One region of the Kocuria oceani genome, then DNA from elsewhere that is predicted to be linked to it. Evidence: predicted binding sites of a transcription regulator. Region 1 holds the regulator's gene; the other holds the start of a gene.
What was found. The regulator HrcA, encoded in region 1, represses chaperone genes, less so after heat shock. The targets are predictions, from matches to a motif close to TTNGCACTCGNNNNNNNCGAGTGCNAA.
Positions count from the first base shown of each region.

Region 2: groES (co-chaperone GroES) is a predicted target of HrcA. The motif match lies at 1,553-1,579, and genes of this name have one in related genera.

Region 1 is NZ_JARAMH010000007.1:220,248-223,655, forward strand. Features, by position in the region: gene hemW (radical SAM family heme chaperone HemW) at 1-15, shown strand, start outside; gene PU704_RS10165 (DUF4870 domain-containing protein) at 51-515, opposite strand; gene PU704_RS10170 (DUF3097 domain-containing protein) at 662-1,525, opposite strand; gene hrcA (heat-inducible transcriptional repressor HrcA) at 1,701-2,708, shown strand; gene dnaJ (molecular chaperone DnaJ) at 2,780-3,408, shown strand, end outside.
Region 2 is NZ_JARAMH010000002.1:13,719-17,126, forward strand. Features, by position in the region: gene PU704_RS02030 (ABC transporter permease) at 1-229, opposite strand, end outside; gene PU704_RS02035 (siderophore ABC transporter substrate-binding protein) at 316-1,305, opposite strand; gene groES (co-chaperone GroES) at 1,745-2,041, shown strand; gene groL (chaperonin GroEL) at 2,189-3,408, shown strand, end outside.

The sequences.
Region 1 (3,408 bases):
CGCCTGCTGGGCTGACCGTGCGACGCCCGCCGGACCCGGCGGCGGGTGCCTCAGCGGCGGGCGGCGCGCTCCCGCGACCGCTCGCGCAGCTTCTCGGCGAGGCGGTCGTACAGACGGGTGTTGAACCGGTAGAGGTAGGGCTCCCCGTGGTTGACCCGGATCCCGCCGGCCAGGGAGCCGAGGGCCAGCAGCAGCCAGGCCGCGGCGGCGGCGAGCGCGAAGAACCAGCCGACGAACGGGACGGGGGCGAGCAGCACGCCGGCGACCACCACGAGCGTGGGCAGCAGGGTGAAGTTCATCGCCTCCCGCGACTCCTGCTCGGTGAACCTCCCCCGGCGGCGGAAGACGCGGTGGATGAGGAACGAGGGCACGAAGCCGACCACCCCGGCGAAGTGCGCCAGGGTCGCCCACTGGTGGTCCTCGGCGACGGTGAGCGGCTGCGCCACGGGGGAGAGGCCCTCGAACGGGGCCTCGGCGTTCTCGTGGCTCGATCGGGGGTCGGTCTGCACGGGCACGGAAGTCCTTCGGGGGTGGGACCGCGGCGCGGCTGCGGTCGGCGGATGGCGTGGCTCGATTCTACCGGCCGGTTCGGAAGTTGCACGGGGTTCGCCCGCGCACGTGTGCCAGTGTGACGTGATGGCGGTCGCGCCGGCCCGGGGGCTCAGGCTCCCGGGGCGGTAAGGAAGTCGATGAGCTCCTCGACCCGCCCCAGGAGGGCGGGCTCGAGGTCGGCGTAGCTGTCCACCCGGGAGAGGATGTGCTGCCACGCCCGCCCGAGGTCCCCGGGCGTGCGGTGCGGCCAGCCGAGGGCCGCGGCGGTGCCGGTCTTCCAGTCGGTGCCCCGTGGGACCTCGGGCCAGGCCTCGATGCCGAGGACCGGGGGCCGGACCGCCTGCCAGATGTCCACGTACGGGTGGCCCAGCACCAGCACGTTGCCGCCCGCCCCGGGCAGGCGCATCGTCCGCTCGGCGATCCGGGACTCCTTGGAGCCGGGCACGAGGTGGTCCACGAGGATGCCCAGCCGCCGGCCCGGGCCCGGGCCGAACTCCTGCACCGCCGCCGGCAGGTCGTCGACGCCGTGCAGCGGCTCCACGACGATGCCCTCGACGGCCAGGTCGTGGCCCCAGACCTTGGCCACGAGCTCGGCGTCGTGGTAGCCCTCGACCCAGACGCGGGAGGCCTTGGCGGTGCTTGCGCGCAGCCCCTCCACGGCCACGGAGCCGGAGCGGGTGCGCCCGGGCCGCTTCGCCGCCGGGGCCCGGCGGGGCTCCACGACGACGACGGGCTCGCCCTCCAGCAGGAAGCCCGGCCCGAGCGGGAACGCCTTGACCCGGCCGCGGCGGTCCTCCAGGCCCATGACCCGCATCCCGCCGATCGTCTCCAGGGACACGACCGCCCCGACCCAGCCGGTGGTGACGTCCTCCAGGAGCAGCCCGGGGGCGACCGGCACCTCCGCGGAGACCGGCTTCCGCCGGGCCAGGCCCGCGTCGTCGAGGCTGCGCGGCCCCCAGCCGTAGTCGCTCATGCTCGTCCTCCCGGTCGCGGTCCCGCCCGTCCGGCGCGGATCAGCCGGAAGCGTACCAAACCGGGCGGGCGGGACCGTGGGGTCGGACACGGGGGCTACACTGGATCGCGCTGGCACTGTGGCCGCCCGAGTGCCAGGCGGCCCGGGTGCCGAGGAGACGACGGGGAGGAGCGACGTGAACCATCCGAGACGACTGCAGATCCTGCAGGCCATCGTGGAGGACTACGTGCACTTCCAGGAGCCCGTGGGCTCCAAGGCCCTCGTGGAGCGGCACCGGCTCGGTGTCTCCTCGGCCACCGTGCGCAACGACATGGCCGCGCTCGAGGAAGAGGGCCTGATCACGGCCCCCCACACGAGCTCCGGCCGGATCCCCACCGACAAGGGCTACCGGACGTTCGTGGACCAGATCGCGGCCGTCAAGCCGCTGTCCGGCCCGGAGCGCCGGGCCATCCAGAGCCTGCTCGACGACGCCGCGGACCTCGACGACGTCATGGAGCGCACCGTGCGCCTGCTCGCCCAGCTCACCCACCAGGTGGCGGTCGTGCAGTACCCGAACGCGTCCGGGGTGACGGTGCGCCACGTGGAGGTCGTCGACCTCGGCGCGGGCCGGGTGCTCGTGGTGCTCATCCCCACCAACGGACGGGTCGCGCAGCGCGTGGCGGTGCTGCCCGCCCCCCTGGAGGAGACGCAGCTGCTCGAGCTGCGCACCCGGGTGCTGGCCGCGGCCGTCGGCCGTTCCCTGGCCGCGGTGCCCGCGGCGCTCGTGACCATGACCGCCGACATGGCGCCCGCGCTGCGCCCGGCCGCCGAGACGGTGGCCGAGGTCGTCGGGGCCCTGGCCGCGGGCGGGGCCGAGCACCGCATGGTCATGGCCGGCACCGCCAACCTCGCCCGCGCCACCGGGGACTTCCACCTGAGCATCGGCCCCGTCCTGGAGGCGCTCGAGGAGCAGGTCGTCATGCTCCGGCTGCTCTCCGAGATGGAGCAGGACGCCCGCGGCGTGGCCGTGCGCATCGGCGCGGAGAACGCCGCGGGGCCCCTGTCCGAGGCGGCGGTCGTCGCCACCGGCTACGGGCCCCAGTCCAAGGTCGGGGTCGTGGGCCCCATGCGCATGGACTACCCGTCCACGATGGCGGCCGTGCGCGCCGTCGCCCGCTACCTCTCCCGTATCCTCGGGGGCTGAGCCCCCGCGGGCCCCGGTGCCGGGGCCCTGCACCAGAACTCCCACCAGACCTCTCGACAGAACGGACCACGGTGAGCAATCACTACGAGACCCTGGGTGTGTCCCGCGACGCCAGCCAGGAAGAGATCAAGAAAGCCTACCGGAAGAAGGCCCGCCGGCTGCACCCGGACGTCAACCCGAGTCCCGAGGCCGCGGAGGAGTTCAAGCGCGTCTCCCACGCCAACGACGTCCTCGCCGACCCCGAGAAGCGGCGGGTGTACGACGCCACCGGCAACGAGAACGGCACCGACACCGGCTTCGGCGGCGGGTTCCCGGGCACCGGCTTCGGCTTCCAGGACATCTTCGACACCTTCTTCCAGGGCGCCGGCGGCTCCGGGGCGGGCCGGCGCGGGCCCGCCTCCCGCACCCGCCAGGGCCAGGACGCGCTGATCAACGTGCGCGTGTCCCTCAAGGACGCGGTCTTCGGCACCGAGAAGAAGATCACCGTGGACACCGCGGTGGTCTGCCCCACCTGCAACGGCAGCTGCTGCCAGGAGGGCACCCGCCCGGAGACCTGCGAGGTCTGCCACGGCGCCGGCCAGGTGCAGCGCCAGGTGCAGTCCATCCTCGGGACCGTGGTGACCGCCGCCCCCTGCGCCACCTGTGACGGCTTCGGCACGGTCATCAAGCACCCCTGCCACGAGTGCTACGGCGAGGGCCG
Region 2 (3,408 bases), on a different contig from region 1:
TCGCCATGGCGGCGCCGGCGAGCACCAGGGCCACGGTGCGGGGGACGCGGGTGATGGCGAACATCTCGCCGCCGCCCTCGGCGCCGAACACGTCGTAGACCCCCGTGAGGAGGGACGCGGCCAGCAGCGCGAGGACCCCCAGCGCGCCGGCGAGCAGCTTCCGGTCGAACAGCGCGCCCTTGCTCCCCGGGCCGTTCCCGGCCGGGGGACCCGGTGTGGTCGTCGTCATGAGCCTCTCCTCCGGCCTCGTGCCCGGCGCGGGACGGTGGTGGTGTCCGCCGTCGGAGGCCCCACCACCGTCGTCCGCACGGTCGGTCAGTTCTGCTCGCCCATGGCGTCGGCCAGGGTGTTGAAGAACTCCGTGTAGGTCTGGATGCCCTCGTTGGTGTACGTGTCCTTGGGCATGTACACCACGTTGTCCTCCCGCACCGCGGTGACGTTGCGCAGCGCCTCGGCGTTCTCGACGACCTCCTGCGCCGGCGTGTACTCGGCGTCGTCGGGGCTGACGGCCGCGTCACGGTCCATTACGAGGATCCAGTCGGGGTTCGAGTCCGCGATCGCCTCGACCGAGATGTCGTCGCCCTGGTGGTCGTCGGTGGCCCCGTCGACCTCGAGGGCCGGGGCGAAGTCGAAGATCTCGAACAGCGGGCCCAGGGTCCGCCCCACCTCCGGGGCGATGTAGCCGATCTCGCCGCCGGAGACGGTGACGGCCATGACCGTGTCCCCGGGCTGGTACTCCTCGACGACTCGCTGCATCGCCGCGTCGAAGGCGCCGTTGATCTCCTCGGCCTCCGCGCTCCGGTCGAAGATCTCGCCCAGCACCGAGGTCTGCCGCTTCAGCTCCTCGTCGAAGGGCTGGTCCTCCCGGGGGTCGAGCTCCACGATGGTGGCGTCCGGCACGAGGTCGGCGAAGTCATCGCGGTAGTCCGCGAAGCGCTGACCGTTGACGATGAGGTCGGGGTCCGCCGCGACGACGGCCTCGAGGTCGGGCTCGCGGTGGTTGCCGAGGTCGGTGACGGACTCGTCGTCGGCGTAGGCGATGGTGTCCGGCATGAGGGCGCGCGGGGCGGCCACCAGCTCGATGCCCCAGTCCGCCAGCGTCTCGAAGGTCCGGTTGTCGGTGGCGACCACGGACGCCGGCGGGGCGTTCACGGTCTGGGTGCCGTAGTTGTCCTCGACCTCGACCGTGGAGGCGGCGGAGGACTCCGCGGACGCCGTCTCGCCGCCCTGGGATCCACCGCAGGCGGTGAGGGCGAGGGCGCTGACGGCGGCCAGGACGGCGGCCGGGTACTGGGTGCGGTTCATGGTGTTCCTTCGTGCGGGGATTCGGGTGCGGGTCCCGTCGTGCCGCCCCCGGCGGGGCGCACGGCGGGGCGCCGCACGTGGCGACGTCCCGGTGCAGTGCACGGGACGTCGGGGCGGCACCGGTTCTCGGCCGAGGTAAGGCTTGCCTTACCGCTCAACCTAGAGTGTTCCGGGCGGGTGAGGCAAATCATTGGAGAACATCGGCGTGCCCTAATTCGACCGGCATGGGACCGGCCGCTCCACCGCGCTGGCACTCGCCTTGACCGACTGCTAGGCGACTTCTATAGTCGGCCTTGGCACTCTCCGGGTGAGGGTGCTAAGGGCCAGGCGATCGATCGGCACCGCGACGACGGTTGGTGCGCCAACCGGCCCGAAGCACGACGGCGGGCCCTGCCCGCGGTCGCCCACCGCTTTCCACGCCTACAGAGAAGGAGAGATCGTGTCGGTCTCCATCAAGCCCCTCGAGGATCGCATCGTCGTTCAGCCGCTCGCCGCTGAGCAGACCACCGCTTCCGGTCTCGTCATCCCGGACACCGCCAAGGAGAAGCCCCAGGAGGGCAAGGTCCTGGCCGTGGGCCCCGGCCGTGTCGACGACTCCGGCAACCGCATCCCGGTCGACGTCAAGGAGGGCGACGTCGTGATCTTCTCCAAGTACGGCGGGACCGAGGTCAAGTACAACGGCGAGGAGTACCTGGTGCTCCCGGCCCGCGACGTCCTCGCCGTCGTCGAGAAGTAGAGCCGGCGCAGCAGGCCGCGCAGTCCTGACGAAGGGTGCCCGCCGCGCGCCCCGCTTTCCCGGCGGGCCCGCGGCGGGCACCCTTCGTCGTCCCCGAATTCCCGAACCCCGCTGGACCACCAGCCACCCAGAAGGAGCTCTTCGCCCATGGCCAAGCAGCTGGCATTCGACGATGCCGCCCGCAAGTCCCTCGAGAACGGCGTCAACAAGCTCGCCGACACCGTCAAGGTCACCCTCGGCCCCCGCGGGCGCAACGTGGTGCTCGACAAGAAGTGGGGCGCCCCCACGATCACCAACGACGGCGTGACCATCGCCCGCGAGGTCGAGCTCGACGAGCCCTACGAGAACCTCGGCGCGCAGCTCGCCAAGGAGGTGGCGACCAAGACCAACGACGTCGCCGGCGACGGCACCACCACCGCCACCGTGCTGGCCCAGGCGCTCGTCAAGGAGGGCCTGCGCAACGTGGCCGCCGGGGCGGACCCCCTGAGCCTCAAGCGCGGCATCGAGAAGGCCGTCGAGGCCGTCGCGCAGCGCCTGCTGGACAACGCCCGCCCGGTCGAGGGCGTCAACGTCGCCCACGTGGCGACCATCTCCGCCCAGGACCCCACCATCGGGGAGCTCATCGCCCAGGCCTTCGAGACGGTCGGCAAGGACGGTGTCATCACCGTCGAGGACGGCTCCAGCACCGAGGTGGAGCTCGAGGTCACCGAGGGCATGCAGTTCGACAAGGGCTACCTCTCCCCGTCCTTCGTGACCGACGCCGAGCGCCAGGAAGCGGTCATGGAGAACTCCCTGGTGCTGCTGTACCAGGGCAAGATCTCCTCCGTGCAGGAGCTCATGCCGGTGCTGGAGAAGGTCCTCCAGGCCAAGAAGCCGCTGACCATCATCGCGGAGGACGTCGAGGGCGAGGCCCTGTCCACCCTGGTGGTCAACAAGCTGCGCGGCACCCTCGACGTCGTGGCGCTCAAGGCCCCCGGGTTCGGCGACCGCCGCAAGGCGATCCTGCAGGACCTCGCGGTGCTCACCGGCGGCGAGTTCATCACCTCCGAGCTCGGCATCAGCCTCGACCAGGTGACCCTGGAGCAGCTGGGCACGGCCCGCCGCGTCACGGTGACCAAGAACACCACCACGGTGGTCGACGGCGGCGGGACCCCGGAGCAGATCCAGGAGCGCGTCGCCACGATCCGCGCCGAGGTGGAGCGCACCGACTCCGAGTGGGACCGGGAGAAGCTCCAGGAGCGGCTCGCCCGCCTCGCCGGCGGGGTCTCCGTGATCAAGGTCGGCGCGGCCACCGAGGTCGAGGCCAAGGAGCGCAAGCACCGCATCGAGGACGCCGTGTCCTCGACCCGCGCGGCCCTCGAGCAGGG